Regions from separate parts of the Terribacillus sp. FSL K6-0262 genome, predicted to be linked through region 1. Evidence: riboswitches for the same ligand, from Rfam matches in the RefSeq annotation. Region 1 holds a riboswitch; the other holds the start of a gene.
The links. Region 1 has a riboswitch for S-adenosylmethionine ahead of metX (homoserine O-acetyltransferase). Riboswitches for the same ligand answer to the same signal wherever they lie in the genome.
Positions count from the first base shown of each region.

Region 2: it holds a riboswitch for S-adenosylmethionine, as region 1 does, so the genes downstream of both, MHI54_RS16310 (Na+/H+ antiporter NhaC family protein) here and metX (homoserine O-acetyltransferase) in region 1, are expected to answer to the same signal.

Region 1 covers NZ_CP150277.1:2,607,922-2,624,354, forward strand. Annotated here, with positions in the region: gene MHI54_RS13315 (hypothetical protein) at 1-106, shown strand, start outside; gene MHI54_RS13320 (P-II family nitrogen regulator) at 293-643, opposite strand; gene MHI54_RS13325 (ammonium transporter) at 668-1,885, opposite strand; SAM riboswitch class I at 2,535-2,647, shown strand; gene metX (homoserine O-acetyltransferase) at 2,723-3,793, shown strand; SAM riboswitch class I at 3,792-3,900, shown strand; gene MHI54_RS13335 (PLP-dependent aspartate aminotransferase family protein) at 3,973-5,763, shown strand; gene MHI54_RS13340 (aliphatic sulfonate ABC transporter substrate-binding protein) at 5,756-6,757, shown strand; gene MHI54_RS13345 (ABC transporter permease) at 6,764-7,540, shown strand; gene MHI54_RS13350 (ABC transporter ATP-binding protein) at 7,557-8,309, shown strand; gene acsA (acetate--CoA ligase) at 8,269-9,954, shown strand; gene MHI54_RS13360 (2-keto-3-deoxygluconate permease) at 10,052-11,086, opposite strand; gene MHI54_RS13365 (PrpR N-terminal domain-containing protein) at 11,303-13,036, opposite strand; gene MHI54_RS13370 (four-carbon acid sugar kinase family protein) at 13,369-14,667, shown strand; gene pdxA (4-hydroxythreonine-4-phosphate dehydrogenase PdxA) at 14,664-15,677, shown strand; gene MHI54_RS13380 (MATE family efflux transporter) at 15,959-16,433, shown strand, end outside.
Region 2 covers NZ_CP150277.1:3,169,420-3,185,852, reverse strand. Annotated here, with positions in the region: gene buk (butyrate kinase) at 1-68, opposite strand, end outside; gene MHI54_RS16340 (Glu/Leu/Phe/Val dehydrogenase) at 87-1,181, opposite strand; gene MHI54_RS16335 (phosphate acyltransferase) at 1,194-2,096, opposite strand; gene MHI54_RS16330 (sigma 54-interacting transcriptional regulator) at 2,115-4,127, opposite strand; gene MHI54_RS16325 (DUF294 nucleotidyltransferase-like domain-containing protein) at 4,228-6,141, shown strand; gene MHI54_RS16320 (3'-5' exonuclease) at 6,138-6,887, shown strand; gene MHI54_RS16315 (aspartate kinase) at 6,904-8,253, opposite strand; gene MHI54_RS16310 (Na+/H+ antiporter NhaC family protein) at 8,571-9,848, opposite strand; SAM riboswitch class I at 9,945-10,052, opposite strand; gene MHI54_RS16305 (DeoR/GlpR family DNA-binding transcription regulator) at 10,428-11,189, opposite strand; gene rhaA (L-rhamnose isomerase) at 11,243-12,496, opposite strand; gene rhaM (L-rhamnose mutarotase) at 12,509-12,823, opposite strand; gene rhaB (rhamnulokinase) at 12,807-14,234, opposite strand; gene MHI54_RS16285 (bifunctional aldolase/short-chain dehydrogenase) at 14,246-16,312, opposite strand; gene MHI54_RS16280 (MFS transporter) at 16,428-16,433, opposite strand, start outside.

The DNA of each region.
Region 1 (16,433 bases):
GTTCGAATTCGAAGATGCTGTCAGGAAATTGAAGAAACTTGTAGATGAGGATCGCAGCTATAATCATAATGATCCAAAAACAGCTAAAATCTATCATTTAGAATAGTCGTATAGAGACAGCACCCCCGCTAGGCTGCGCCGCCAATGGCGGGAATGCTGATAGCAGCTTTCTGCTTCATCTTATGTGAACAATCGTCCTAATGTTACTTGTCTGCTCATTTTCTTCTCCATGCCAGCCTGTTCGGGCTGGCTTTTTACATAGAAGAAGCGCCCCCTTTAAGGAGCGCTTCCGTTACAAGGCTGCAGGACCTTGTTTTCCTGTATTGATATCGATCGTTTGCTGGATCGGATAGACGAATATTTTTCCGTCACCTGCTTTACCAGTATGAAGCGCACTTTTTGCTGCTTCGATGACATCATCCACTGGAACTGCGCTGACGACGATTTCGACTTTCAGCCGATCAAATACATTCTGCACTTTCTTGACGCCGCGGTATAACTCCGTATAGCCTTCTTCCAGGCCGCAGCCTTGCACGTGGGAGAACGTCATGCCGGATACCCCGATTTCAGCCATTTTCATTTTGAAAACTTCAAGATCTGCTGAGTTCCTTGTGATGATCTCAACCTTGAACATGTCACTCATATACCGTTCCTCCTTTTAGATTGATCAATCCTGGTAGGCACGTTCGCCGTGCATCGTCAGATCAAGACCTTTTGCTTCTTCTTCTTCTGTGGCACGTGCTTTGAAGATGAGGTTGACGATGGAGATCAAGATGAATGTCACAACCCCGACAAAGGCGAATGTTGCAATGATGGCAACTACCTGTCTCCATAATAGATCAATACCGCCGCCATAGAAAAGGCCATTGTGCTCGACGATTGCATTGATGGAGTCGCTTGCGAACAAGCCAGTCGCGATGCCGCCCCATGTACCGCCCACTGCATGCAATCCAAAGGCATCGAGTGCGTCATCATAACCAAGCTTCTGCTTCAGCCAGCCGACGCCCCAGAAGCAGACGATGCCGCCGATCAAGCCGATTGGAATGCTGGCAAGCGGGGAGACGAATCCAGCGGCAGGGGTGATGGCAACCAGCCCGGCGATCGCACCGGATACAGCTCCAAGCAGTGTCGGCTTTTTATTGATGATCCATTCAATGATCATCCATCCAAGTACACCAGCTGCTGCAGCAGTATTCGTATTGATAAAGGCGTACATTGCTACATCATCGAAAGCAAGTTCGCTGCCGACGTTGAATCCAAACCATCCGAACCAAAGCAATGCGCCGCCGATCAATGTGAAAATCAAGTTATGCGGTGCAGTGGAGCCGGCATTTTTACGTTTGCCGATGACGATTGCAACAACCAACCCAGCAAGACCGGAGGAGATATGGACAACGTTTCCGCCTGCGAAATCAAGCGCGCCCATTTCTGCGATCCAGCCGCCGCCCCAAACCCAGTGTGCCAGCGGGGAATAAACGATGAGGACCCAAAGAACTGTGAATAGAATGAATGCTGGAAAACGAATGCGTTCTGCATATGCGCCGGACACGATGGCTGTTGTCAGAATCGCAAATGTCATTTGGAACATCATGAATAAGTTGAATGGAATTGTATGTCCGGAGTCTGCGTTTGGATCGAAACCAACGTTATTCAGCCCGAAATAATCCAATCCCCCAATAATTCCGTTACCTGGTGAGAATGCCAGGGAAAAGCCGACAATGATCCAAATGATCGAAACGATTGCCATTGTCGTAAAGCTGTGCATCGTTGTGCTCAGCACATTCTTGCTTCTTACCAACCCGCCGTAGAAGAGTGCGAGTGCCGGTGTCATCAACCATACGAGGACGGTTGCGACGAACATGAATACCGTATTGGCCATATCCATTTTCTCTACCCCCTGAATGCCTTCTTTATTATTTGAAAATTTAAATCTTTTTTCATTATAAGTGCCCTGCAAAAAAATGTAACAAACTTGTCAGGATATCTTACGTGAATATTTCTGACCAAGTTGTGTAAGTGTTTACAGATTATTTGTCATAAAGCGTCACCAAAATAAGGTCTCCTATAGAAAGATGGGAAATGCGGGGCGATTTGTCCTCTTTGATTAACGGGAATGGAAGAGGGAGGGGAGTACATCTGCATCGGTGGTTTGACAGTAATTGTAAAGCATGATAGAATAATTAACGTCTTCAATATTTGAGTAACTTTATTGAAGATCTCTGGCATTCTGCTATAGTTTTAATCAGAAGTACTTATTCAGACTGGAGCGGCCAAGGAGCCGTAAGGATGCAATAGAGGTAGGGATTGCATCGTTTAAGTGAAAACTACCATGTGGAACAAGTACCGCGGCAGGAGAATGTATTAGGCATTCTCGCATAACAATAGAAAAAGTTACATTTTAAGCCCCGCATCGGCAATTGCCGATGCGGGGCGTCCAAATTTCCGGGAAGAATATCCTGATGGAAATTTCAGAATTTATAGTTGACTCCTATAAGAACCCCATGCTACAATCCTGTTAACAAATCAATAGCAAGCTCTTATCAAGAGAGGCGGAGGGACTGGCCCGATGATGCCCGGCAACCTGCAAGCAGAAATGCTTTTAAGGTGCTAATTCCTGAAAGTGCGCAGAGCACTTTAGAGATGAGAGAGACATGTCGGTACATATTGCCACCCTGTCCTCTCAGGGTGGCTTTTTTAGTTGGGGGGAGGAAGCATGCGGAGAATGGATTTACAACAGTCATACCAAACCGGCAAACTTCTCATCGGGGATATTGTGCTTGAATCAGGCAATATCCTGCCAAACGTCGAGGTGGCTTTTGAAAAAAGCGGACCCGCTTCGGGAGAAACGGTGCTTGTCTGTCATGCGTTGACGGGAGATCAGTTTGCAATCGGAACTGATGCAGCAACTGGATGGTGGAATGGATTGCTGCAGCCGGGCGGATACATCGATACCCGCCGATACCAAGTGATTACATTCAATGTATTGGGCGGGTGCAATGGGACAACGAGTGCATTGTCGGTAAACCCGGATTCGGGAAGCAGGTATGCGGCAGCCTTTCCGGCAATAACGATCAGGGACATGGTTTTGGTGCAGCGTCTTGCCTTGGAGAAACTGGGAATTGCTCATCTAAAGGCAGTAATCGGCGGATCATTGGGAGGGATGCAAGTACTGGAATGGGGCGTCATGTACCCTGATTTCATGGATGTGCTGATTCCGCTCGCAGCAACCCCCTTTGTGAGTGATTATGCGATTGCGTATAACCATTTGGCTAAGACAGCCATCACCTCCGATCCCGATTGGAACGATGGATACTATACACCGGACAGATTACCTGCGGCCGGTCTCGGACTTGCGCGGATGGTGGGGATGCTTACTTACCGTTCCGACCATCAATATAATGAACGTTTCCGCCGTGCTGCCTCCCGGAGGGATGATGCAGCTTACGAGGTGGAATCGTATTTGAACTATCAAGGAGAGAAGCTGGTCAATCGCTTTGATGCCAACTGCTATATGACTTTATTGGAAGCGATGAACAGTCATGATATCGGCAGGGGAAGAGGAGGATGGCAAGCAGCCGCCCGGAGAATAGACGCAATTGTGCTGACATTCGGATTTTCAAGAGATCTGCTATTTCCTCCAGAGGAGATAAGCCGCTTTGCTGCGGCAGTTCCAAGGGGAAGGCATGTGGATGTGGATACAATCTATGGGCATGATGGTTTTCTGCTGGAGTTCGAGAAGTGGGGACACCATATCAGGGAGGTACTCGAGCAGCCGATGAAAATTTCATATTGACTTATCAAGAGAGGTGGAGGGACTGGCCCGATGAAACCCGGCAACCTGTAAGCGGAAATGGCTTTTAAGGTGCTACATCCAGCAAACGGAAGTTTGGGAGATAAGGAGTTTCGTGCATAAGCAGCAGCTTCTTACCGGGAGCTGCTTTTTTCATCTATATAAACTGGAGGAATGACAAAATGACAGATCAAGTATATAAAGCAGAAACACTAGCATTGCATGGCGGGCAAGCGCCGGATCCGACGACAGGCTCAAGAGCGGTGCCGCTTTACCAGACCACTTCTTACTTGTTCCATGATACAGATCATGCAGAGCGTCTATTCGCACTGGATGAGCCGGGAAATATCTATTCCCGAATCGGCAACCCTACCGTCGATGTTCTGGAAAAACGAATTGCTTTGCTGGAAGATGGCGTCGCAGCAGTCGGTGTTGCATCCGGAATGGCAGCCATCAGCTACAGCATCCTCAATCTGGCAAGCGCCGGGGATGAAATCGTAGCAGCAACGAATTTATACGGAGGGACGTATAACCTATTCCAGACTACGCTCCCTCGCTACGGAATCACTGTCAAATTCGTCGATCCGACCGATCCGGAGGCATTCCGCGCGGCGATCACAGACAAAACAAAAGCTGTATTTGCAGAAATCATCGGAAATCCCAGCCTGCATGTGCTGGATGTGGAAGCAGTCGCGGAAGTGGCACATGATGCCGGGATCCCCCTCATTGTCGACAGTACGTTTGCCACACCTATCCTTAGCAAACCGATAACGCTTGGTGCGGATATCGTCGTGCACAGTGCAACGAAATGGATCGGCGGTCATGGTACTTCCATCGGGGGATTGATCGTCGATGGGGGCCGATTTGATTGGAATTCACCGAAGTTTCCGACATTCACCGAGCCGGATCCGAGTTACAATGGCATCCGCTATGCATTTGACTTCGGTACGCTTGCTTTCAGTACAAAATTGCGTGTCCAATTGCTGCGCGATCTTGGGGCTGCCCTTAGTCCGTTCAATGCATGGCAGCTGATCCAAGGCTTGGAGACATTGCATTTACGAGTGGAACGCCATGTACAAAATGCAGAAAAGCTGGCAGATTACCTTGAACGGCATCCGGCAGTCGATTGGGTCGCTTATCCGGGGCTCAGCAGCCATCCATCCCATGAAATCGCCAAAAGAGTGCTTCCATCCGGTGCTGGTTCCATTGTCAACTTTGGCATCAAGGGAGGCAGGGAAGCTGGTGCTGCTTTGATCAATAATGTCGCCCTTTGGTCCCATGTTGCCAATGTGGGCGATGCCAAATCATTGATCATCCACCCTGCCTCCACGACACATCTGCAGCTGGATGCCGAGGGATTGGCAGCTACGGGGGTAAAAGAGGAATTGGTGCGGCTGTCCGTCGGGATTGAAGCAGTGGATGATCTTATCCATGATTTGGATCGTGCATTGGAGAAGGCTACTGGAATCCGTTCGGAATCCCGGAAAATCGTGATCAATGATGAAGCTGTCATCCGGGAAGCGCTCGGCAGTGCAACGGATGCCCAAGGGCGCCAAAAAACGATTGCAGTAGTAGGGCTGAGCAGCAAGGAGCAGCGTCCAAGCAATCGTTTGGCTCGGAAGATGCAGCGCCTCGGTTACAAAATCATCCCGGTAAATCCTGCCGAAACAACTGTCCTGGGAGAGAAAGCTTACCCGGATTTGAAAAGTGTACCAGGGAAAATCGATATAGCCCAAATCTTCCGCAGTCCGGAAGCGGCTGTGGAGCTGGCAAAGGAAGCAGCCGAGGTCCGTCCGGAAATATTCTGGCTGCAGGAAGGTGTCGTCTCCCCGGAAGCAGCCGCGATTGCGCGTGAAGCGGGATTGGAAGTGGTCCACAACCGCTGCACCTATAAAGAAGCGCAGCGCTTGCGCGGAACGATCAGCACCTATGCATGCGAACTGGATGATAAAGGAGTAGCAATCGATGAATAAGATTCCCCTCATAGATAAAAGAAGTTTACTAGCTTTACTCAGCGTTTTAGCGGTTGTCTTCCTGGCAGCCTGCGGTAATTCAAGCTCAGCATCAGGAGACCTTAAACAGATTCGTTTGGATTACGCCTATTATTCCCCGGCCAGCTTGGTGATCAAAAATAAAGGCTGGGCAGAAGAAGCGTTCAAGGATCAAGGCATCGAGGTGACTTGGACACTAAGTCAAGGGAGCAACAAGGCACTGGAATTCCTGAACAGCAACAGTGTGGATTTTGGTTCCACAGCAGGCAGTGCGGCCTTGCTCGCCAAGGCGAATGGCAATCCGATAAAAGGTATATACCTGGCATCGAAGCCGGAGTGGACAGCATTGGTCACAACAAAGGATAGCGACATCAAGGAGCCGGCCGATCTCAAGGGGAAAAAGGTAGCCGCAACTGTCGGTACCGATCCATATATCTTCCTGCAGCGTTCCTTGCAGGAAGCAGGTCTGGATGAACAAGATGTCCAAATCGTCAATTTGCAGCATGCCGATGGAGCGAGTGCGCTGCTTTCCGGTGATGTGGATGTATGGGCAGGCCTTGATCCCCATATGGCAAAGCTGGAATTGGAAAGTGATACGCAATTATTCTATCGAAACGAAGATTTCAACACTTATAATTTCCTGAATGTCCGCGAAGAATTCGCTGAGAATCATCCCGAAGAAGTGAAGGAAGTCTTGAAGCTTTATGACAAAGCAAGGGCCTGGATCGAAGAAAATCCGGAAGAGACAGCTGAAATTGTTGCCAAAGAGGCAAATATCAGCCAGGAAGTAGCAGCAAAGCAGCTGGAACGTAATGATTTCTCGGAATCCGTCCCGGGTGATACCCAGCGGGAGATCCTGAATCAATCAGGTGCTGTCCTGGAAAAAGCGAATCTATGGAAAGGCAGCAAAGATGTAGCGGAAACGGTGGATAGTTATATCGAACCGAAATACGCAGAAGATCTTGGGGAGGAATGATGATTTATGTGGAAGAAATTAAGGACGCATCCTGCACTGCTTGGTTCCTTGCTGCCGATTGTCCTGCTGGCAGCGTGGGAAGTATTGAGCAGGGCAGGAGTCATTCCTGCCTATCAGCTTCCTGCCCCGAGTAAGATCCTGTCAACGATCATCGCTTATTTGCAGGATGGCACTCTGCAGGATCATGTATTGCTTACCGTTTACCGTTTATTCATCGGTTTCATCATCGGAACCGCAGCAGCTATCCTTTTGGGAACCCTTGTAGGTTATTCGGAGCTTGCCGAAAAGTTTTTTGATCCGCTGATTCAAGCGTTCCGTTCGATACCTTCACTGGCGTGGGTGCCTTTATTCATCCTCTGGATGGGGATCGGCGAACCGTCGAAGGTGACATTGATCGCGGTCGGCGTATTCTTCCCGGTCTATTTGAACATCGTCGATGGGATTCGCGGCGTTGATCGTAAGCTGATCGAAGTAGGAAGGATGTATGGGCTGGATGGGATGGCTCTCGTAAGAAGGATCATCCTTCCTGCATCATTGCCTTCTTTCCTTACCGGATTGCGCAGTGGTCTTGGCCTGGGGTGGATGTTCGTCGTTGCTGCGGAAATCATGGGTGCCAGCCAAGGGCTTGGCTATCTTCTTATTTTAGGGCAGAACACATACGCTCCCGATGTGATCATTGCCAGCATTTTCTTGTTTGCCCTGCTTGGGAAATTGACGGATTGGGTGTTGAAGCTCATCCAGAAACGATCACTTCATTGGCAGGATACCGTATTAGCGAAATGACAAGGGAGGATTCAGCATGACATTGCAAGTGGATAAGCTGGGAAGGCGTTTTGGGGAAAAGCAGGTTATACAGCAAGTGAATTTCACAGTCGGAAAAGGAGAAATCGTCAGCCTTCTCGGTACAAGCGGCTGCGGTAAAAGTACAGTCCTGCGGGCCCTGGCCGGACTGGATCCGGATTATGAAGGGAACATCACCATCCCATCCGACCAGCGTGTCGGGTTTATCTTTCAGGAGCCGCGGCTCTTGCCGTGGAAAACGGTATTGGCCAATGCCGCTTTCGGCTTGAATGGCGACCGGAAAAACAATGAAGAAAAAGCTCGCCGGTATTTGGAGCTGGTAGGGCTGAAGGAAGCAGAAAAACTATATCCGCGTGAGCTTTCGGGAGGGATGGCACAGCGGGCTGCCATTGCCCGCGCCCTTGTCACGGAACCGGATATCCTGCTGCTGGATGAGCCATTCAGTGCATTGGATGCATTCACAAAGATGCAGCTGCAAGAGCTCCTCTTGAAGATTTGGGAGGAATTCGGCACGACGATCATCCTCGTCACGCATGATATCGACGAAGCCCTGTATTTGAGCGATCGTGTCTTGCTTTTACAAGGCAGGCCATCCACGTTGGCAAAGGATCTGAAAATAGCATTATCAAGGCCGCGCTCCCGCGGCAGTGCGGCACTCGGAAAATGGAAGGAAGACATACTGGATTTACTGGAAGGGAAGGAACAGATTTATGACTATAACCTTGTCACCGAAATCGGACAGAAAGCATAATCTGCCAAGCTATCAAGAGGCAGTGAGCAGTCACGACTGGAAAGCGCTTGAAGAAGAACTGCTCAGCAGAAAAAACGGAAAATGCAACGCTTCCTATGAAGCTGTCGACCGCCATGTAGCAGAAGGCTATGGCGCAAAGACTGCATTGCATTATGTGAAGGACGGAGTGCTGGAATCCAGTCTGACATTTGCGGAACTGCAGCAAAAAATCGAACACTATGCAAAAGTCCTCCGCTCGCATGGTGTAGCCAAAGGAGACCGTGTTTTCATCTTTCTTCCGAAAAATCCCGAATGCTATGTTGCCATCTTGGCAACGATCCGGATCGGTGCCATTGCGGGACCGCTGTTCGAGGCATTCATGGAAGATGCTGTACGGGATCGTATCAATGATTGCGGCGGTACCCTGCTCATTACAGATCAGGATTTGATCAAGCGGGTACCTGCAGAGGATATCCCTTCCTTGAAGGAAATCCTATTAATAGAAGACATGAATGCCGCTCAGCCCGATTCGTCCATTTCCGGAGACGTGGAGTGGGTTGACAAAGAAGACGGTCTGCTGATTCATTACACAAGCGGTTCGACCGGGAAGCCGAAGGGCGTGCTGCATGTACATCGTTCTTTGATCCATCATGCTATTTCGGGGAAATGGGTACTGGATATACAGGATGATGATGTCTATTGGTGCACCTCCCATCCAGGCTGGGTCACGGGTAGCGTTTATGGGCTCTTCGCCCCTTGGCTGAACAGGGCGACAATCGTCATTCAAGGAGGGAGATTCAAGGCGGAATCTTGGTATAAAATCATTGAAGACCTGAAAGTGACGACACTTTACAGCGCCCCGACTGCTTTTCGTCTGCTGAAAGCAAAAGGTGATTTGTATAAGGATTATGATCTTTCCAGCTTGCGTCACATCCTCAGTGTCGGAGAGCCGCTCAATCCGGAAGTCATCACATGGGCTTGGGAAAACTTGCAGCTGCGAATCCATGATACGTGGTGGATGACGGAAACGGGTGGGCATATCATCGTCAACCTGCCCTCGGAACCTATTAAGCCTGGTTCGATGGGACGTGCATTCCCAGGTATCCAGGTCGGCATCCTGGATGAAGAAGGGAACGAATTGCCGCCCAATACGATTGGCCAGCTGGCCGTCAAGACTCCATGGCCAGGACTGATGCATGATATCTGGGGCGACAGGGGCAAGTATGATAGTTACTTTGTCTATCCAGGCTGGTATATTTCCGGGGATTTGGCTTTGAAGGATGAAGACGGTTATATCTTTTTCCAAGGACGGAATGACGATATGATCAATTCCTCCGGGGAGCGAATCGGACCATTCGAAGTGGAAAGCAAGCTGATTGAACATCCCGCTGTGGCAGAAGCGGGTGTGATCGGGAAACCCGATCCTGTCCGCGGGGAGATCGTCAAAGCATTCATCACATTGCGTGATGGCTATGAGGAGACACCGGAGCTGCTCGAATCACTGCGTTTGTTCGTCCGCAAAAACCTGGCCGCCCATGCTGCGCCGAGAGAGATCGAAGTGATGGAAGAGCTGCCTAAAACACAAATCAGCGGAAAGATTTTGCGCCGGCAATTGAAGCAGTGGGAATTGGAAAAAGAATTAGCTTTAAAAACGCCTTCCGAATGAGGAGGGCGTTTTTAAAAGCACTTGTTCTTATATTTCCCGCTCACTAGGGCCGTTGATGTCATTTCCGAAACGAACCTTCTGTATATTACGTAAGCCCTTAAGCTTGATTTCCCACCTGGTTGGTCATTGTTCCAGAATGACCATTTCCTGACTCTGTTTGGGCGTCTTGTTCGAATTTATAGCCTTTTTTCTCCAAACGTTTCACCAAGAAACCGACATAGAGCGGAAGCAGGACTGCTGTGGTCACAACTGAGGCGGCAACCTGTACTGTAGCTATGTCCACTACGGATGCAAAGCTTGCATTAGCTGCTGCGATCGCTGCTGGTGTCGCTACTGCATTACCAGCAGTTGAACCTTCTGCTGCACCAACAATCGGATTCCATTTGAGAGCCTTGAACACGAAGTAGCCGGCAGTACCTGTTACGAATACAGTCAACAGCCCAAGGATGATACCGCTTAAACCACCTTCGATAATGGATCGGAAATCGATGCTCATTCCGAGTGCAAAAGCAAAGAATGGTATCAGCATGGAGCTTCCTCGTTCAAGGAACTGACGCATATTTTCATCTAAATTACCAAGAACCATACCGACAACGATGGGAAGAAGTACGGCGATGAAGGAAGTGATCGAGAATAAACCGTTTACAAAACCCATCGCGCCGAAGACGGACAAGGCAACCATTGTAAGGAAAGGGCCATCATTGAGTGCCAATAAAGAATAAGCCGCTCTGTCTTCTTTGCTGCCGTATTGACCGACAAGTGCAACGAACATTCCGCCGTTACTGTTAGTCATTGCTGCAATCATGGCGATAGGCGCAATACCCAGCCACAATCCGTCTTCTCCTGCAAACAGGATGGCAAGCAATCCGAATAATGCTCCGACTGCCCATTTAGTGAATAGTAATGTAGCTCCTTTTCCTAAAGAACGACCAAATGATTTCAAATTGATTTGTGCCCCGGTGCATAAAAGGAACAATGCAATCAGTGTGGAAGCACCATCGACAAACAATGCTTGCGTAAAGTTTCCTATACGAAGCAAATCAGGAGCAAATGTGTTTAAAACTGCGGCGAGCAATAAGGGAACAACCATCATTCCGCCGGGGATTCTTTCTAACGTAGCCTTGATTTTCATACAGACACCCTTTTCTATAGTTTCATTTTGAAACGTTTTTGGATATTAACCGCTTTCAAATATTTATTGTAAATGCTTACACCAATTAATACAAGATATATTTATAAAATAGTTGCAAAAATAAACAAAAATGAATTCGGGTTAGAAAGGATGTTTTGTGTGGTGAATAATGCAATAAGAGGCAGCTCAGATACGAGCTGCCTCTTATTGTATTGGTTAGGATTGCAGCTTACGCCATAAGGTAGAGCGATTGATACCCAATCGCGCAGCTGTTTTGGATTTATTGTAATTTTCTTCTTTCAGAACTGCCTTTATCACTTTTTTTTCTATTTCCTCAAGCGTTCCTGTTAAGGAGAGAGGAGTGTCTGTATGTGTTTCTGCGCTTATGGCTTGAAGCAGTGTTTCTACGGAGGCTGTTTCGATATAAAACCCGTCTGCCTCTGCTACAAGCTGTTTGATGGCTGTTGTCAGCTGCCTGATGTTCCCTGGCCATTCGAATTCGCGCAATAAAGCTGATGCACCTTCCCTGAAGCCTACTATTTGTCTTCCGTGTTCCGTATTGAAATAGGAGATAAGGTAATGCGCCCATGATTCGATATCCTCCTTCCGCTCCCTGAGTGGGGGGATTTCAATCATTGCTCGGCTGAATACAGATTGAAAAGTGTCATCATCCTGAAACATGAATCTGTATTTCTCTTGTTCCATACCAGCTATAAGCCGAGGGCCCGTTACCCTTTCCTTGAGGGTGTCCGCCAAAGCATGAATTCTGTCATTGCTTACATTTTCGAGATTGATCAGATAGCATGTACCAAAGTGCTCGTTTGTCAATACAGAATGGATAGTCGTTTTCCAAGAACCTGCAGGGATTTCATCGCATACGACAGTGGCAAATGGATGGTGTGAATTGCTGCTTCTCCGGTGTATTTCCTTGGCTGCCGTGCTTTTTCCGACTCCATTTTCGCCGATCAACAAGACAGGCAGGCTGTGATCCGATGCTGCTTGTATTTTTTTATGAACTGTTTGGATCTCTTTACTCGAACCGATCCTGTCCATGCCTGCGGTCACTTCTTCAATATAAATTCCTTGATTCCCGTCTGTTCGAATCGGTGTATCTGTTATTTTGATCCAGCACAATCCCTCTTTAAACGGCAAGAAGAGAATGTCGAATGTACTTTCGTTCGTTGTAACCATTTTCCTGTTTTTGGTGTTTGTATCCATGCAAGCCAATGCTGCGTTGCGAATTTGTCTGAACGCTGTTCCCATTTTCCGGATAAACTGGTCGGCGGCATGATTTTGCTCTGCGATATTTCCATTGGCATCAAGCAGGATATAAGCATTTTGTTCGTTTCTCAGCAATTCCTTATATCGCTGTATCTCTTTCTGCATGCCGTTCGCCAGTTCGTATATTTGTATGGCTTCTTCAAAAGAATCGTGTACTGCTTCCGTCCCTGAAGTGATCAGTATGCCGTGAAGACCGATTTTTTTTGCTGTTTCGACAGTGATGGTATCCCCGATGATCGATGTAATGCCCGCTTCCTGTAAGTCAGTCAAAGTAGCGTGGACTTCTGTGCCGCTGTCGATTTCGACTGTTTTGATATCCATGTCCAGGAGGCTGGCGATTGTCCTTGCTCCTTGTGCTACATTGGAGAAGCCGACGATGGCGCTTTTGCCCGGATAGCCATCCGCAAGGGTCAAGACCTTCAATACATCATAACCCGAGACTTTCACTTCAATTACCGGTATGGGGACGCTTTTCTTTATGTATCGAGCAGTTCCTCCTCTGCTGATGATCAAATCATATTGCTGGTATGTTTCTTTCGCATAACGCACTCCTTCTTCCAGATCGCCGACCAATACATCTATATCTAAATCAGGGAAATCATCCTTCATGGTGTTGACCAATTCTTTTAATCCGTTATAAGGGGCGATAAACAATATTTTTATGCTCATGTTTTCTCCTTTGTTCAGCAACTTATCTACAAATCATTCTAACCTTAGCATAATACACGGAACGAAATAATTCACTTCCCATGAAGGGTTATAGATTTACTTTGCGAGAGTAGAAAGCTTTGTCTTGAAATGAAATTCGTTTTATAATGCAACGTTACTTTTGTGTTTAGATGCAATTATTATCTCGATGTATTCTTTTTAGCAGGTTTTATATAAATATAACCAAAAAATGTTGCATAATAAATCACTAACTATTACAATGGCATTAGATTCAAACATTAAATAATTTTTATGGTTTTTGAAAACGGTAACAAAATAGGGGTGACTTCAATTTGAAATTAGCAATCATTGCCGACGATCTGACTGGGGCAAATGACAGCGGAGTCCAGCTGGCAAAAGAAGGACTGAATACGGCAGTATTTCTTGAACGGGATTATGCAGCTGCGAAAGATGCAGAGGCTGTAGTATTCGATACGGACAGCCGTTCCATAGAACCAGGAACAGCTTTTGATAAAATAAAATCGATTACTGAGTTTTTGATCGATGCAGGATTTGATTTTATTTACAAAAAGATAGACTCCACTATGAGAGGAAATGTCGGAAAGGAAATCAAGGCATTCGGGGATGCAATCCAAACCGATTTCATCATCATTGCACCAGGCTACCCAAGGAATGGGAGGACGGTGGTGAGAGGTAATCACTATCTCCATGGTGTTTTGCTGCATGAAACAGAAATAGCCAATGACCCGAAAACACCTGTGGCTGAGGCGCATATACCCACGCTCATAAAGAAAGACATAGGAGAAGAGATCGGATTGATCACCCTGGATGTTCTCCGATCGGAAAAAGAGCAGCTGAAGGACTTACTGGATGCGTACAAACAGCGAGGCATCAAATATATAGTGGCGGATTCTGAGCAGGAGAAAGACCTGGAACTGCTGCTGGAGCATACGAAGAGCCTGTCTCATTCCATTTCATGGGCAGGGTCTGCCGGTTTGGCGAGTTATCTGCCATCCTTCTATGATTTGAAAAGTGAAAAGAAACGGGAACTTATCATTCCTCTGCATAATAAGCAGGTGCTGACTGTCGTAGGAAGCGTGAATAAAAATTCCAGAAGACAGCTTGAGATTTTACTGGCGGATACAACGACAAAAGGAATCTGTCTGGATTCTGCCAAAGCAGTTTCTTCTATAGAAGAAAGAGAAAGGGAAATAAGGCGAGTGATCTCCTTGGCAAAGGAAGCGGCTGATGAAGGGCTGGATCCTGCGATTTATACGGCGGGAAGCGAAAATGATATCGCGAAGGCCAGGGAATTAGGCGGAAAGCTCGGTTTGGATAGGACGCAAGTCAGCAACGAGATTGTAAAAATGCTTGGTGAAGTGATAGCGGCACTTGTAGAAAAGGGAACTTTTCAAGGTCTTGTCATGACAGGAGGCGATACAGCAAAACAGGTTTGTGATTTGCTGGATACGAACGGATTCGTTTTATATGACGAATTGGAAACTGGTGTGCCGATATCCTCCTTCATCGGCAGGGAAGACATGTTCGTGATCACGAAAGCGGGCGGATTCGGTAAAGAAACCGTATTTAAGGATGCAATCAAAAAACTAAGAGGGGTTGTGCATGTATGAATACAAAACCGGTAATTGGTATTACGATGGGCGATGCAGCTGGAATCGGTCCGGAAATCATTGTGAAAGCATTGATGGATGAGGAAATATACGGGGAAAGTCAGCCGATTGTCATCGGGGATGCAAAGATATTGAAGCGCGCTTTGGGGATTGTGGGATCAAATGCAGAAATCAATAGTATAGAAGAAGTCAGTCAAGCGAAAAATGAATTCAATGTCATAGATGTAGTTGACCTTGACGTGCTTCCGGAGGATTTGGCATTCGGGGAGGTTTCTGCACTGGCGGGTGATGCTGCATACAAATATTTGGAGAAGGCAGTCGCTTTAGCCAAAGCAAAAGAGATTGATTCTATATGTACAGCTCCGCTGAATAAAGAAGCGCTTCATAAAGGCGGGCATCTTTACCCTGGGCATACAGAAATCCTGGCGGCGCTTACCGATACAGAGGATTTTTCCATGATGCTGACGACACCGAATCTCAAGGTGATTCACTTGACGACCCACGTCGGTTTAATAGAAGCGATTAATCGGATAAATCCTGACAGGACTTATAAAGTGCTGAAGCTAGCACATGATACCCTGACAGCGGCAGGGAAGGAACGGCCGAAAATTGCTGTCTGCGGTATTAACCCGCATGCGGGAGAGAATGGTCTGTTTGGTAATGGGGAAGAAGAGGAGAAGCTTGTGCCTGGTATACAGAAAGCTCGCGAAGAGGGCATCGATGCCTCGGGACCTTATCCTGCCGATACTTTGTTCTTCCGGGCTGGCCGGGGTGATTTTGATATCGTTGTCGCTTGTTACCATGATCAGGGACATGCCCCGATAAAAGTGATGGGTATCGAAGACGGCGTCAATATCACCGTTGGACTCAAGGGCGGGATCATTCGCACCTCGGTGGATCACGGAACAGCATTTGATATTGCAGGTAAGAATATTGCGGATTCGAAAAGCATGAAGGCTGCAATTACTGCAGCTGTCGAATTAGCGCCTAAACGTGATATGCAGACCTGAAAAATGTAGTGCCGACAAAAAAGAATCTTCTTTTGGAAGATTCTTTTTTGTGTCTGAAAGTATTTGCAGGATGTCAATAACAGAAGTTTTTTATCGAAATCATTGGAAGCGATTGCAAAAATACCTGATGGAATGATGATTTTTTTAGTAAAAAGCGTTTGTTTACTGCTGGCCGGGGTATATAAAATAATTTTTGGCTTTTTTAAACAAAGCCCTTTACATTCTCAAAAAAAGGATTAATATAGAGTGAGTTTGATTTTAAACGAAAAGGAGAATGTCTGTTGGGTAATCCAACTTCTACATCTGAGCAAACGTTGTTTCGTATCTCTTGGCCACTGTTTATTGAATTGGCCCTTCATATGGGAATGGGTATCGTTGCTACACTGATGCTGAGTCATTACTCAGATTTAGCTGCTGCCGGAGTCGGCGTAGCCAATCAGCTGATTAGCATTTTTATTTTGGTTTTTAACGTCACGTCTATTGCCTCCATGATCATCATCGGCCAGAAGCTCGGTGCGGAAGATTTGGCGCATGCCCGGCAGACAGCCCGGACAGCATTCGGCATGAACTTCTGGTTCGGTTTGATCGTTTCTGCTGTCGTCGTATTGTTCGGTTCAGTATTTCTTGGTTTCTTCGATTTGAAAGGTGATACGCTTGCATATGCGACTACCTTTGTGAAAATAAGCGGGGCATCTTTGTTTTTGGAATCTTTGTCCTTGACGCTGAGTGCGATCCTGCGTGCCAATGGCCGTACAA
Region 2 (16,433 bases), 560 kb from region 1:
AACACACCAATTTTCGTGGAAGTAGAACCTGGATTGATCGCTAGGATACGGTTTTCTGCTGTCCGCACGCGGTTTCCCCCTCGTCATTATCTTCTGCTTAATGTATGATGGCCGTTACGCAGGAATTGGCTTCTGGATCTGCGCATCGTTTCGATTCTTTCCTCAGCCATTCTGTCAGCTGCCAGGCTGGTCGGGATGTTATCACGCTTTGCGATTTCGAATACACGCTGAAGGCTGTCATAGATGGTTTCCACCTTGCGGAGTGCACGCTCTCTGTTATAGCCATGTAATTCATCCTCGACATTGATGACACCGCCGGAATTGATCACATAGTCAGGTGCGTACACGATGCCGCGCTCGAACAGGATCTGTCCGTGCTGTTCGTCTTTCAGCTGATTGTTTGCTGCTCCGGCAACCACTTTCGCTTTCAACACTTTCAATGTATCATCATTGATTACTGCACCAAGTGCACAAGGTGCAAAGATATCACATTCCACGCCGTAAATGTCATCCGGATCCGCTGCAGTCGCCCCGAATGCTTCGACAGCTTTCTGGACAGCTTCCTTGTTGATGTCCGTTACAATCAGCTTGGCACCTTCTGCATGCAGATGCTCACACAAAGCATATGCCACATTCCCGATACCTTGGACAGCAATTGTTTTTCCTTCCAAGCTATCATCACCAAAGGCTTCTTTGGCAGATGCTTTGATTCCTTTGTAAACGCCATAAGCTGTCACCGGAGACGGGTTGCCTGATGATCCGGATTCAGCGGAGATTCCAGTTACGAAATCCGTTTCCGTATGGATCAGCTCCATATCCTCCACTGTCGTACCGACATCCTCTGCTGTGATGTAGCGCCCATTCAAGGATTGTACATAACGGCCGAATGCACGGAACATCGCTTCATTTTTATCTTTTTTCGGGTCACCGATAATGACTGTTTTTCCGCCGCCAAGATTCAGGCCTGCGGCAGCATTTTTATACGTCATGCCTTTTGCCAGTCTCAGTGCATCGACGATTGCATCTTCTTCCGTTGCGTATGTCCACATCCGCGTACCGCCAAGAGCCGGACCGAGTGTTGTATCGTGGATTGCGATGATTGCTTTCAAACCGGATTCTTTGTCCTGACAAAGGACTAGCTGTTCATAATCATATTGTTCCAATGTTTCAAAGATTTTCATCTAAAGTTCCTCCTAGGCAAGGGATGCTGCCGCTAGCGCGAAGCATATTGCATAATATTTACTGGTGCTGTCGTCCGCACGGGAAGTAAGGATGACAGGTGTTTTTGTTCCGACGAGCAAGGAGGCACTCACTGCCCCTGCTGCGTAGGTGAATGATTTATACAGCATATTTCCGCTCTCGATTTCCGGGACCAATAGAATATCGGCATCTCCGGCAACCAATGAATCGATTTTCTTGGTAGCTGCAGCCTGGGCAGATAAGGCAACGTCCAGTGCGAGCGGACCATCTATTTGGCAATTTTGAAGCTGGCCGCGCTGCTGCATGCCACAAAGCAGCGCGGCATCCGTCGTCGCCGGCATAGCCGGGTTCACCTTCTCGGTGGCGGCAAGCGCAGCGACTTTCGGTTCTGATTGGTGCATCTTCATGAAAATAGTCACGGCGTTGTTCAATATCTTTTGCTTCACCTCTAAGGATGGCGCGATATTGATTCCCGCATCAGTCAGGAAAAGCAGCTTATGATAAGACGGAATATCGAAGATGGCCAGCTGGGACAGGATGCTTCCGGACTTGAACATTGATTTGTCCTTCAATATTTTGCCGGCCAGCACGTCCGTACTGACAATGCCTTTCATCAGCAAATCGGCCTTGCCCGATTTCCATGCTTCGATCGCCATATCCGCGGCCCTGTCAGCAGTAGAAGCATGTACGCAGGTGATTTTATCCTCTGCCAGTGCTTCTTCCTGCATGAAGCGTTTTAATCGATCTATATCCCCATATAGCAAAAATGATGCCAATTGCTGATCGGCCGCCTTCTTCACTGCCTTAAGAATGGATGGGTCATCGGCAGCCGCAATCGCTATCGTACTTCCTCGCTTTACAGCTGCCATTTTTTCAAGAGCGGTAAATTTATGCATTGCATTCTTCCTTCCCCGTTATGAAAAATCTTGCATGCCACTTCTATCAAAATTATATTTATCCATCTTATAGTAAAGATTCCGTATCGACACTCCAAGCTGATCGGCAGTCGCTTTCTTATTGTAATCGTTCGCTCGCAAGGCAGATTCGATCAGCTGTTTCTCCAGAATCTCCACTTGCTCCTGCAGCGTTCCTTCCCCTGATTGCGGATCGCATGAAGGAATCTGCAGATGTTTTGGCTGCATGATATGCTCCGTCTTCTCCATGAACGTCATCGCGCGAACGATCACCGCCTCCAATTCTTTAACATTATGGGTCCATTTCTTTTCTTTCAATACATCGATTGAAGATGCAGAAACGGATTGAACCGAGGACTGAAGCAAGTGGTTTTGCTTGTGGACAATTGTGGATAACAATCCGTCAAAGTCCTCCATCCGCTCTGCCAGGCTTGGAATGTAAATCGTGATCCGCTTCAGTTTCTCGAAGAATGGCTCATGGAATCTTTTCTCGAAGACTGCCCTTTCCAATGGATGACGGGCGCTGACAATGATCCTTACGTCCACCTGTTTCGATTTACCGGAAGGAAGCTCCAGCTTTCCTGTATCCATGAAGTCGGAGACCTTTTGCTGGATACGGAGCGGCATCCTATCGACATCGTCAAGGAAAAGCGTCCCGCCATCGCTTTTTTCGATCATCCCGATCGCGTGACTGCCGCGCAGGGAGCCAAACAGCTGTTTTTCCAAAGCCTCTTCTTCGCTGATTGTACAATCGATTCGGATGAACGGCCGATGGCGTCTTTTGCTCTCATTATGTATGATGGCAGCAAACATGCCTTTCCCCACACCGGCATCTCCGCGCAACAGACAAGGCGCGTCCGCGCTGACAGCGAATTTGACCTGCTCGAGTGTCACCTGCATGCTATCCGAATCGGCAACCACATCTTTAAGCGTGTATTTGTTTTCCAGGCTGCGGATGATTTTGCGGGCGCGCTGCACTTCATCCTGCAGTTCATGCAGCTCCGAAATATCATGCAGGACGCCGACACTGCCGCGCAGTTTCCCGTCCACAATGATCGGTGCTGCATTGACCATCATTTCCTTGCCGTGCTTCCCCACCCGCATCCTGGCCCCTGCAGCCGGTCTGCGTGTCCGGAGAACCTGCATATGCAAGCTCTCCCCTTCCATGATGTCCGTCACCGCGGGTTTTCCGACAATCTGCTCAGGTGTATAGCCGGTGAGCCGCGTGTATGCAGGGTTGACGATCAAACCGATGCCATTTTCATCGACGACGCTGATTGCCTCCTGCGAGGAATCGATGATGGCTTCCAGCATCGATTTCACTTCCCGGACATCGGTGAGTTTTTCCGCCAATGCAACGATGTCGATTGTTTTCTTCATTACGATGAAAGCTCCTGTCACTGCCCCCTGATCATTTTCAAGCGGGGCACAGGTATAGACAATCTGTATCCCGGAAGGAAGCATGAGCTGTTCATCCACAAAACGCTCCCTTGTCCGGATGGTTTCAGGAAGCCTCGAACCGGGTAGTAGATTTTCTATGGGTTTCCCTATCAGCTGGGGTTTCTTGCTGCCAAGCAGTTTTTCAGCTGCTTCGTTCACATACATAATCTCGTCCTGGCGATCGATGCACAGGACCCCCTCATGCAAGTACTCCAGCGTCTTGGTGCGAAATTGCTGGTTATTATATGTAGAAGTTTTCTCTGTATCTTCTTTAGATGCGAATGCAAGCATCAGTTGTGCACTTTGACCAGATATGATCTCTGCCTTGCAGTTTGTCGGATCAAGATAATCTGACAATCTTTCTGAGGTTTCCAGCACAAAGTCGACCTGCTCGAGCGATTCTGCCGTCAGGTCTTTCCAAAGTGGGATATTCAGTCGTTCCGCTTGATATTTTATAATCGGGGTCGGGCTTTTAACGGCCATACCGGCTATCCGGAAAGACTCTGACCGCTGGAACAGTTTGATTAATTGAACTGTTTCCTCTCCGGCACCAATAATGAGTATTTGTTTCATCTATGATCACATCCTGCAAAGTTTTGCACATATATAGCTTATAACACCCTGCAGAAATTAGCAATAATAAGATTTTTGACATGCAAGGAGTGACTTATTCTTGAAAGAATTAGCTCAATTATACGCCAATACCCTGCCCTTCTCCCTTTTGGATGATCAAGAAAGAATCCGTCTATTTGATCAGGCAGAAATAAAGGAATTCCAAATAAATGAATACATCATCAGCGCGGATGAAGATACCGCCCATACCAACGTGCACTATTTTGTAGCAGGAGTTGCAAAAAATTTCATTTATCAGGCCAACGGGAAGCAAGTAGCCGTCCGCTATGATTATCCAGGTGACTTCGCAGGTCTTTTGACATTATTGACCGAGGGCGAGATGCAAATCGCCGTTCAGGCATCCGAAAAAACAAAATCGATTGTCTTTCCCAAGGCCAGCTTCCAGCAGACGATGCAGCAGGACTCTCGCTTTTCCCAAGCAATCCTGGAGAGAATCAGTCAATTGATGAAAAGCTTATATGAGGAAGTGAAATACAAGACAAGCGATTTGACTGATCGAACGGAACCTGCCCTTTATAAGAAAAGGGTATCCAGCTTCATGGAGCGTCCTGTTTTCATCCACCCGGAAGAAACAGTCTACGCAGCAGCGGAACTCCTGAAAAATGCCGAAACAGAAGGAATTGCCGTAAGCCGCGACAAGCAGGAAATCGAAGGGATGATCGGCTACCGTCAAATATTCGATGCTTTGAAAAATGGCAGATTGGATGCGCCGGTGGAGCAAATCATGAACAAGGACTATTTTTTCGTCCAGGAACATGACTTCATTTATGATGCCCTATCGTATCTGAAACATCACCCTGCCGCCGCCATACCTGTCCTGCACCGGAACCGGGTCGTCGGCTTTATCAGGCAATCCTCTTTATTGAGCGTCTCGAACAGTGTTTATTTCGAGCTCACTTACAGGGTTGCCAATGCGGATTCAATTGAAACATTGGCCAGCCTGAGCCCAGTGAACAATAAACAATTCCAATCATTCATTCGGCAGCTTGTGGACGAGCGGATGTATGGCTATGATATCGCCGAACTGATTTCCAGCTATAACGATCGCCTGCATCGTCAGATTATCCAGCTGGCAGAAAGGGAAATGGTCATGGAAGGCTATGGCCGTCCAAAAATCAACTATTGCTTCATTGTCATGGGGAGCGAGGGCAGGAAGGAACAAGGTTTCAGCACAGACCAAGACAACGGGATCATTCTTGATGATTACAAGGAATTGAAGCATAAAGAAGAAATAGAAGTCTATTTCGAAAGATTGACAGAAAAAATCAACCATATGCTGGATGCCTGCGGTTTCCCTCTTTGCAGCGGAGGGATCATGGCCAAGGAACAGAAATGGCGGCATTCCCTCTCCCAATGGTTTGAAACGATCGATGATTGGCTGCGAAATCTGGATGCCCAGGAGGTACGTGATTTCACTATATTCATCGATTTCCGTCCTGTTTACGGGGACTTCGATCTAGCTTTCAAACTGCGCAGGAAATTGACCCTTGCCATGCAGCATGCATCCAGATTACAGCCGATGCTGATTCGTGATACGCTCCAAATTCGCGTCCCTTTGCAAGCTTTCGGCCGTATTTCCACCAGCACGAGGAATCGGCATCTGAATCTGAAACAATCCGCCATGATGCAGATCGTGAACGCTGTAAGGATATACGCAGTAGGCTATGGAGTCGAAGATGTGCACACGATACGCCGGCTTCATGCCCTGACTTCCAATCATCATATGTCCAAAAATGACAGCGCCACTGCCGCTCAGGCACTGCATGAACTGCTTCTTTTCCGATTGAAGCTGAACCTGCAGCAGCTCGAGGCCGGCGAGCCGCTTTCCACGCGCATTTCCGTGAAGGATTTGGATAAGTCAGAGAAACAAACGCTGAAAAATGCTTTAGCTGCTGCCAAAGGAATGCAGCAGGGGCTCGAGCTGAGACTTAATAGAAATAGGGTGAACGGATGATGATCGACTTACAGCTTTTCCGTTATATACTCTATGGAAAAGTTACCATGCACGTAAAAAGAAAAGCGCATATCAATACCCGCATCCACCAGCGGCTGTATGAAAAGCTCACTGATTATCGTCCGGCTCCTTCTCTTCGGAATGTACCTTTCGAAGAACAGGATTTTACCGTCTTTGACCTGGAAACGACTGGACTGTTCCCTGATCTGGGACATGAAATCCTCTCGATCGGAGCAGTTCGCATGAAGGGAAATGTCATTCAATCAGAGGATGAATTCTATCAAATGACAAAGCCGCTGCTGAAGACACCAAAGAAAATCATCAAGCTGACCAAGCTGGATCCCGACAAGATAGAAGAAGCACCATCATTCCCCGAGGCAATGGAGCGTTTCCTGGATTACAGCAAGGATACCATCCTTGTTGCCCATCCAGCTTCTTTCGATATCCGGTTCATCCAGACGATGCTGAAGCTGTATAAGCTTCCGCCATTGTCCTGTTACACACTTGATTCGCAGATGCTGGCGCGGATGTTTTTCAAAAAAAGGCAAAGCCGTCTGGACAGCTTGATCAGCCGCTTCCAAGTCCAGCAGCTGGAGCGCCATCACGCACTGGCAGATGCGAAGATGACCGCTGAGATTTTCGCGCACTTATTGAAGCTCGTATCCGAAAAAGGCATCAAGGATTATGCCGGGCTTCAGCTCCCGCTGGGAAAAATAAAAAGGAAAATCCGGACAACGCCATTTTAGGCGCTGTCCGGATTCTTTAATCCTGGAAAAATGCTTTGTACAATGATTGTACAGCCTCATTGATCTGATGGGCTTTGACACCGAACATCAAAGATACTTCAGAGGAACCTTGGTTGATCATTTCGATATTCACATTCGCATCGGTAAAAGCCTTTGTGGCTGTACTGGAAACACCGATTGTTTCGATCATCCCTTCCCCGACGATCATGATCATCGCAAGATCGCGGTCGATGGACACCTGATCGGCTTTCAGTTCCTCTTTGAGACGGCGGACGACCACTGCTTCTTTATCCGGCGGCAGCTGGCTTTCCCTGAGGATGACACTCATATCATCGATACCGGATGGAGCATGCTCAAAGGAAATGTTTTCTTCCTCGAGAATCTGCAATAGCTTCCGGCCGAAACCAAGCTCCCGGTTCATCAAGTATTTGCTGATATAGATGCTCAAGAAGCCTGTATCACTCGCAATGCCTATGACGGGATTTCCCGATACTTCCCTTTCCGCAACTATCATCGTTCCGGGTGCGGAAGGATTGTTCGTATTTTTCACACATACCGGTATTTTAGCTTGGAATGCCGGAATCAGTGCTTCGTCATGGAAGACAGAGAAGCCTGCATAAGATAACTCCCGCATTTCGCGATACGTCAATGTGTGGATTTCTTTAGGATTCTCCACGATATTCGGATTCACACTATAAACACTATCCACGTCTGTAAAGTTTTCATACAAGGAAGCCTTCACGCCTGCACTCACGATGGAGCCGGTGATATCCGAACCGCCTCTAGGGAAAGTGGCAAGTTTCCCCTCCTTCGTATAGCCAAAGAAACCAGGGATGACAAGCACCCCTTCCCGATCACGAAGTTTATATAAAAGCTCGAAGCTCTCATCAAGTATCCTTGCTCCTCCCAATTCCTCCCTCACAAGCAAACCTGCTTCTTGAGGGTTCACATAGGCAGCTTCGACACCTAATTTCTGAAGATATGCACTGAATACTTTTGCAAGGGAATCTTCCCCCGCCGCCTTCAATGCATCCATCTTGTTCACGGCAGGGATTGCATCGGACAGGATTCCATCCAGATGATCGGCTATCTGTCCGATAAGGTTATCATCAAGCTCCAATTCCTCGACGATGGATCGGAAACGCGATAGTACTTTTTCCACCTGTGTACTGACGTCTTCCCCTTTGTTGTGCGCCTCGCCTATTGCAATCAGCAAGTCCGTCACCTTCGTATCTGCTTTATCCCGTTTACCCGGTGCAGAAACGACGATGAACTTCCGCTCTTGATCGGCTTTCACGATTTGTGCTACTTTGCGGAGCTGCTCCGCACTTGCTACTGAACTACCACCAAATTTTGCTACCTTCATCTGTCTCTCTCCATTACGCTTTTTCTTTACATAAGTAAAATAGTATCACAGAGTTTCTTCTGCTGGCTATATGAAAGACATAATTTTGAGAAAAAATCGACAAAGATGGTTTACATAATAAAATTATGGTTAATAAAAGGCGTTTTCGGCTGTCCGATAAATGCCGTACCTGCAAACCAGAAATCCGATCGGATGACAACTGATTGCACCCAGATCCACTCATTCCATCCATTCCCGTCACCATTCCAGCCTTCTTTTCAATCCGAAATTCCTTGCATAAAAAACCGCACAGCCTTGCTGCTGTGCGGTCCACTTTTTCAGCTGTTCTTCTTCGGGTATCCGATAAGGATAGCGATGATTCCGCAGACACCGATGAGGATAGGATAGAAGGAGTATTGCAAAATGCTGACTGGTGATATACCAGCCACACCGGCAACCGCCAGTAATTGGCCGCCATATGGCAAAAGACCTTGAATCGCACAGGAGAAAATATCCAATATACTTGCGGTCTTTCGCCGATCGATCCCGTATTGATCCGCAATGTTTTTAGCGAGCGGACCTACGATCAATATAGAAATTGTATTATTGGCCGTAGATAAATCAGTAACTCCAACCAGACCGGCAATGCTGAATTCAGCACCTTTTTTCGATTTAATCCTCCGTGTTGAAAGGTGAAGCAGGTAATCGATTCCGCCGTTATATTTAATGACCTCTACCATTCCTGCTATCAGTATTGCAAGGAAAGCAATCTCATACATATCTGCCATTCCTCCGCCCATCGTCTGCACAAGATCCATTACATGATAGCTGCCATCAACCAAGCCAACTGCTCCAGCTAAAACAACACCAGACGCCAGAACAAGGAAAACATTCATTCCAGATAATGCAAAGACAATAACCAGAATGTAAGGAAGTATTTTTACCCAGCTATAGCTTCCATGATCCACTTGAGCCGTCTCACCCATTGTCATAATGCCTAAGATGATGCTCGTTACAATAGCTGCCGGCAGGACAATCCAAAAGTTCACCTTGAATTTATCCTTCATTTGAACACCTTGTGATCGTACGGCAGTAATGGTTGTATCCGAGATAAAGGATAAATTATCACCAAACATGGAACCGCCAATGATCGCAGCCATTACCAGCGCCATCGAAAGATCGGTATGTTCGCTTATCCCCACTCCGATTGGAGCCAGCGCAACAATCGTACCCACCGAGGTACCCATTGCCAGGGAGATAAAGCAGGCTATGATGAATAAGCCCACGACAAGCAGGTTTTGCGGTACAAATGCTAACGCAAAGTTTACAGTGGAGTCTACTGCACCCATGCCCTCTGCCACCCCTGAAAAGGCACCAGCCAAAAGAAAGATAATGACCATCAGCATGACATTGGAGTTCCCTGCTCCTTGACAAAAGATGTCAACCTTCCGCGAAAATGATTCTTTCCGATTCATAGCAAGAGCGACAGCACCTGCAATGACAATCGCCACTAAGACAGGAAACGCATAAAAGTCACCTGTAATGACCCCTGAACCAATGAATAAAATCAAAAAAACAACAAATGGGATCAGCGCCCATGGATTTCCTTTCTTCATCATTCCACCTCCAAAAATAAAAGCGACAAGTCTTGTCCGTTTTTCCTCTCAAAAAAGGCCCCATCTTGACAAGCAAGAAGAGGCATCCTGGCACTTTTCTTATCTATCAAGCCTCGGCTTGCTGGAGTTGGCACAGCAACTTCATCATAAAGTTCCGCTGCCGAGATTTCATCGGGCCAGTCCCTCCATCTCTCTTAATAAGAAGAAAAAATCGATTTTTTTGTCACAATAAATAAGAGAATACAGGATTCGTATTGCTTTATCAACAAAAATCCCATGGTTATATTATACTTTCGAAGGGATATCGATAGGCAGTGGATAAGATAGGGATTTGTTTGCAAACCAAAAAGGCTGTCCATTAAGGACAACCTTTCAAGATGGACGTCGAAAGCAGAGAATCCATAAGCGGAGGCTTCTTATCCTCCGAGGGTCGCTGATGCAATAACCGCTTTCAGATCCGGTTAGGATTTCAGCAATTCAAGCGCTTACAAAAATCAACGAGTTCAGAGGGATAAATGCTATTTTATTCCTCATACCATGCTTAGCGACCCCGCAAGCTTAATCCTGCGGGGTCGGTGATTAGTTCACGGCTTGGAACTCGATGTTCTGTTTTTCAAAATGGTTGCTTGTGATGGAATCTATCCCTGTATCTGTGTAGACCTTCGAAATCCTATCCAGACCGGTGATTGTGGCGAAAGCACGCTTGCCGAATTTACTGGAATCGGCCAGGAGGATTGTTTGTTCCGCTATCTCGATCATTTGCTTCTTCACGATCGCCTGCTGTTCATTCGAGTCACTCAAACCATGCTCGAGATGGACACTCTTGCACGAAAGGAAAGTTTTATCTACATAATAGGTCGTCAATGATCTCTCCGTCAGCGGTCCGACATAGGATAATGATTTTGACAGCAGCTGTCCGCCGAGCGAAATGACACGGATCTGATCCTTTGTACTGCAGGCAAGTGCCACTTTGATACTGTTGGTTATGATCGTCAGCGGCATATTCGGCAATTCTTTTGCCATATACCATGCTGTCGTGCTGGCATCGAGAATGATTCGTTCCCCGGTGTGGATATCGGAGACTGCCGCTTTGGCAATCGCTTGCTTTTCCTGCATATGCATTACTTCGCGTGCTTCATGCGCAATCTCCGTTGCCCCTTCTTCGATCCGCACAGCTCCGCCATGACTGCGATGGAGCAGCTGCTCCTTTTCCAGCTTCTCGAGGTCGCGCCGTATCGTCTCCTCGGTCACATGGAAGAGGGAGCTAAGCTCGGTGACCCGGACGCTTGCCCGTTCGTTGACCAGCTCGACGATCTTCCTTTGTCTTTCTGCAACTAACATACCTTTTCCTGCCTTTACCACGTTTTGATTATAGTGTAGCATAATCTGGCGTGTTACCGGCGTGCCATTTCATTTCTTTCATACTCTTTGACATGCTGCCACCAGGCAGTTCCGTGGGGTACTTGCATTTCCTGACAGAAGTAATCCCAAATTGCGCCGAATGGGTAGCTTTTCAGTTCTTCCATCAGCATGAGCCTTTCCGTGAATTGCCCTTTCTCCTGATAGTCCTTCAGCTCTTCATGAGGCGTGAGAAGTGCATACAGCAGTGCCTTTTGCATATTGCGTGTCCCGATCACCCAAGCAGCAACGCGATTGATGCTGGCATCAAAGAAATCAAGCCCGATGCGGATATTATCAAGTACTCGGTTCCGGACTAGCTCAAGTGCAATTTCCTTCAGCTCATCATCGAACGTCACCACATGGTCACTGTCCCAGCGGACCGGCCGGGAAACATGCAAGGCAATTTTATCGGTAAATGGCAGCATGCCACTGATCTTGTTGGAAACCATTTCTGTCGGATGATAATGCCCGGTGTCCATCAGCAGATGCTTGCCTCGAGTCAGCGCATAACCCATATAAAATTCATGGGATCCGACGACATAGGACTCGGAGCCAATGCCGAATAATTTGCTTTCCACAGCATCGATATTATATTTTTCATCGATTTCGACAGCAAATATTTGATCGAGTGAGCGTTTCAGACGTTCCCTTGGCGTCAGGCGGTCACTCGGCACATCCTTATATCCATCAGGGACCCAGATATTTGTAAGACTTGCCGTACCTAGTTCTTTGCCGAAATATTCCCCGATCCTGCGTGAAGCGATACAATGCTCGATCCAGAATTGTCGGATTTCTTCATTTGGGTGGGCAAGTGTCAGACCGTCGGCAGCTTTTTCATGCGAGAAGACAGTTGGATTGAAATCCAGCCCCAGCTCATGCTGCTTCGCCCACTCTACCCAATTGCGGAAATGCTCGGGCTTTATTTCATTACGCTCGACATGCTGGCCATCTGTCTCTGCATAGATGGCGTGCAGGTTAATGCGATGCTTACCCGGAATGAGGCGAAGCGCCATTTCAAGATCGGAGCGCAGCTCTTCGGGTGTCGTCGCTTTCCCTGGATAATTTCCAGTTACATCGATACCGCCTGACAGTTCATTCTGCTGCACTTCAAAACCGCCGATATCGTCACCCTGCCAGCAGTGAATGCTTATTGGTATCGTTTTCAATTTTGCCAATGCTGCTTCGACATCGACACCTGCTGATTCGTATACTGATTTTGCCATTTCAAACGCTTTGATCACTGTCATCTGTCTTCCCCCTTAATCTAAATGGAATACCTCTTTCATCGTCTCGCTGACCGGACTATCATCGGGATTTGTCTGCATGATATCCTGCATGTATGCCCACCATCGGCGACAGGCTTCCGTCTCTGCAATTTTCGCATGCATTTCCTCGGATTCCGCTTCCAGATAGGCAAACAGCATCGCAGTCGGTTCGTGCAGAAAAATGCTGTAGTTGCTGACGCCATGCCCCTTCAGCACTTGCTCCATCTCCGGCCATAGCTTATCATGGCGTTTTTTATACTCATCGAATTTATCCCGATACACATACATCACACTAGCTTTTCGAATCATGGACCTTCCTCCTTTTCTTATCCGGCAGATAGGTTTCCACAGGGAAGGAGGCACGGATAAGCCGCCTGCCTGCTTCCAAGGAATCCAGCTCCCCTGCGGCTATCATTTGGACGATCAGATTACCGAGCGCTGTCGCTTCTGTAGGACCGGCGATTACCTGCAAGCCGCTGTAATCGGCTGTCAGCTGATTGAGCACCTGATTCCGGGAACCGCCTCCGACTATGTGCAATGTGTGTATGCTTGTTCCTGTCAGCAGCTCCAGCTCCTCCAAAGCTTCCCTGTAAAGCATGGCCAGGTTATGATAAACCGTAAAACTCAGCTCTCCGATGGTGCTTGGCACATATTGATTCGTTTCACGGCAGTAGTCCTGCAGTTCCTCGATCATATTATCCGGCTTCAAGAACCTTTTGTCATTCAGATCTACGGAAGGCACCTGCTCCAAGTCCGTCCGGCTCGCTTCCTCGACCATCTCACCAAAATTATAATCCACCGGATATAGCCTTCTTATCTCCTGAACCATCCACATGCCGATGATATTTTTTAAATATCTGTAAGTTTTGTTTATTCCCCACTCATTCGTGAAATTCTTATCCAAGCTGCTGTCGCCTAAGATAGGCTCGCTTCTCTCTGTCCCGATCAAGGACCAGGTGCCGCTGCTAAGATAGGCCCAGTCCTGTCCGGCTGCAGGCACACCAGCAATGGCAGATGCCGTATCATGGGTTGCGACAGCGATGACAGTGCATGCGGGCAGGTCATATTGCGTTCGCAGGGTCTCCTTGATTTCCCCGATGACGGTACCAGCTTCAATCAGCGGTGCAAACTGATCTGGTTGAAAACCGGTCAAAGCAAGCAAATCTTCATCGAAATCACGTGTAAGCGGATTCAATAATTGCATCGTGGAAGCATTGGTCGCTTCCATCACCTTTTCGCCGGTCAGCCGGTAATGGAGATAATCCGGCACAAGCAGCACAGTTTCGGTCTTCCCGATCAGCTCCTCGCTTTCCGTAAACAGCTGATAGATTGTATTGAAGGGCTGGAATTGGATGCCAGTTTTGCGGTAGACATCTCGCTTTGGCACCCTTTTCCACACTTGTTCCATCACTTCATCCGTCCGGGAATCCCGGTAAGCGATCATCTCACGCAATCGCTCACCATCCTTCCCAAGCAGCACGTAGTCCACTGCCCATGTATCGATCCCTAGCGTGCAGGAATGGATGCCATTCTGTTTGGCAATTTGTAAACCACGCAAAATCTGTTCCTCGAGATGATCAATATCCCAGCATTGATAAGCTCCTTGTTTCTGATAGCCATTCGCAAACCGGTGAATCTCTTGTATGACGAGCTTCCCCTCTGTCAGTTCGCCAGTGACCAGCCGGCCGCTTGATGCTCCAATATCGACTGCAATATGCATCTGATAGCCCCCTATCTAGTAAAGGCAGCCGGCACGCCGCCATCGACCGTAATCATGCAGCCAGTCGTCTTCGATGCTGCATCCGAGGCAAAGAAAGCAATTGATTCCGCAATATCCTTTGGATAAATATTGACACCCAATGTCGTCCGTTTACGATAATGCTCCTCCAGATCATCTGGAGAAATATTATAAGCAGCGGCTCGCTCTTCACGCCATTTGGATCCCCAAATCGCCGAGCCTTGCAGCACGGCATCAGGCAGGACACCGTTTACCCGAATGCCATAGCTGCCGCCTTCTGCAGCAATACATCTGGCCAAATGCATTTCCATCGCCTTCACCGCACTGTAAGCCGCAGCATTCTTCCCTGCATAGACGGAGTTTTTCGACCCTACGAACACCATGCTGCCGCCGATTCCTTGCTGCTTCATCAAGCGGAAGGCTTCACGGGCAACCAGGAAATACCCTGTACCCAATACATCCATATTTAGCTGCCATTCTTTTAATGTCGTTTCATCGAAAGGACTGCTCGTTGCAAGCCCTGCATTATTGACGATATGGTCGATTCCTCCATACTGAAGTACAGCCGTCTTGAATGCTTCTGCGATCGCTGCTTCATCGGTCACATCCATTTTGACGGCAATCGCACGTCCTGCACCGTAGGTATCGTTAAGCTCCCGGGCAACCTTTTCTGCTCCTTCGATATTGATATCCGTCACAACAGCATGGGCGCCGCCTTCGAGGAAAACACGCAATGTTGCACTGCCGATGCCGCCTGCTCCGCCAGTGACAAGAACGACAGAGCGGCTGAATCTTGCCTCCGGCGGAGCCAGGGACAGCTTATACAGCTCCAATGGCCAATATTCCACCTGGAACGATTCCGATTCGGACAGTGACACGAAGTCACCCAGTGCAGCAGCTCCCTTCATTACGGCAATGGCGCGATGATACAAGGCTGCACTTATATCAGCGGCCTTTTTGTCCTTGCCTGTCGTGACCATTCCGACGCCAGGAATCAGGACGACTCTTGGCACAGGCTCGAACATGACATCCCCCTCTGATGCATGGCGCTTGAAATACTCTTGATAATCATCGGCAAAGCCCCGGATGCCTGTTTCCACTTTCTGCAGCAGGTCATCCGCATTGTCCGCAGTTGGATCGAATTCAATATACAAAGGCGTCCGCTTTGTATGCACAAGGTGATCCGGGCAAGCAGCACCTACCTGGCTCAGCTGCTGTGCCTGTTCACTGTTCACGAATTCCAGCACATCATCACTGTCATCGAAGCTGAGGATCATTTTCTTTTCTCCGCTCACGGCTCCTCTGATAGCTGGCATCACCTTCGTGATCAGCTTATGCCGTTCTTCCTTATTCAAAGCGGAAACCTTTTCCCCGCCGAAGGCTTTGGCCCCGGATTGTTTCTGACTGATATGGCTTTCCGCTTCATTGATGACAGCAATCGTGCGATCATAGCTCTCCTTTGCTGTATCTCCCCAGACAACCAATCCATGCTTTTCCATCAATACAAGCTCAGCCTCCGGATTCGCAGCCACTGCTTCAGCTATCATCTTGGAAAGTGTGAACCCAGGACGGATATAGGGCACCCATACGAACCTGCTTCCGAAAATCTCCTTGGCGATTTCCTGTCCATTGTCCGCACAGCACAGACTGATGATGCTGTCGGGATGTGTGTGGTCGACATGCTTAAACGGTAGGAACGCATGCAGTAATGTTTCAATCGAAGCACGCGGATGGCTTGCATCGATCATGCATTGGCTTAAGTAGGCAACCATCTCTTCATCAGTCATCGATTCCCTCTCGATAAGCGGCCGGATATCATCCATTCGCAAGCCCGTGAAATTATGCTCTCCCATGGTGGCAAGGTCTGATCCGCTGCCTTTGACATACATCACTTCGACCGGACGCCCGCGAAAATCCTCAACAGTCGTTTTCATCGATGTATTCCCGCCGCCCCAGTTGCAAACGGAACGGTCGCTTCCGATCAAATTGGAACGGTACACCAGCTCCCCCAATCCTTCAAATTTCCTTGCATCTGATTCATTCCACTTATTTTGTACCAATTCTAACACTCCTTCCGCATTTGATGAAGCGCTTTCAATATTTAAACTCATTATACAATAAACGAAAACCTTTTTGTGTATTTATCTTTATTTTTATTTGTTTATTTTTGTTTTGTTAATT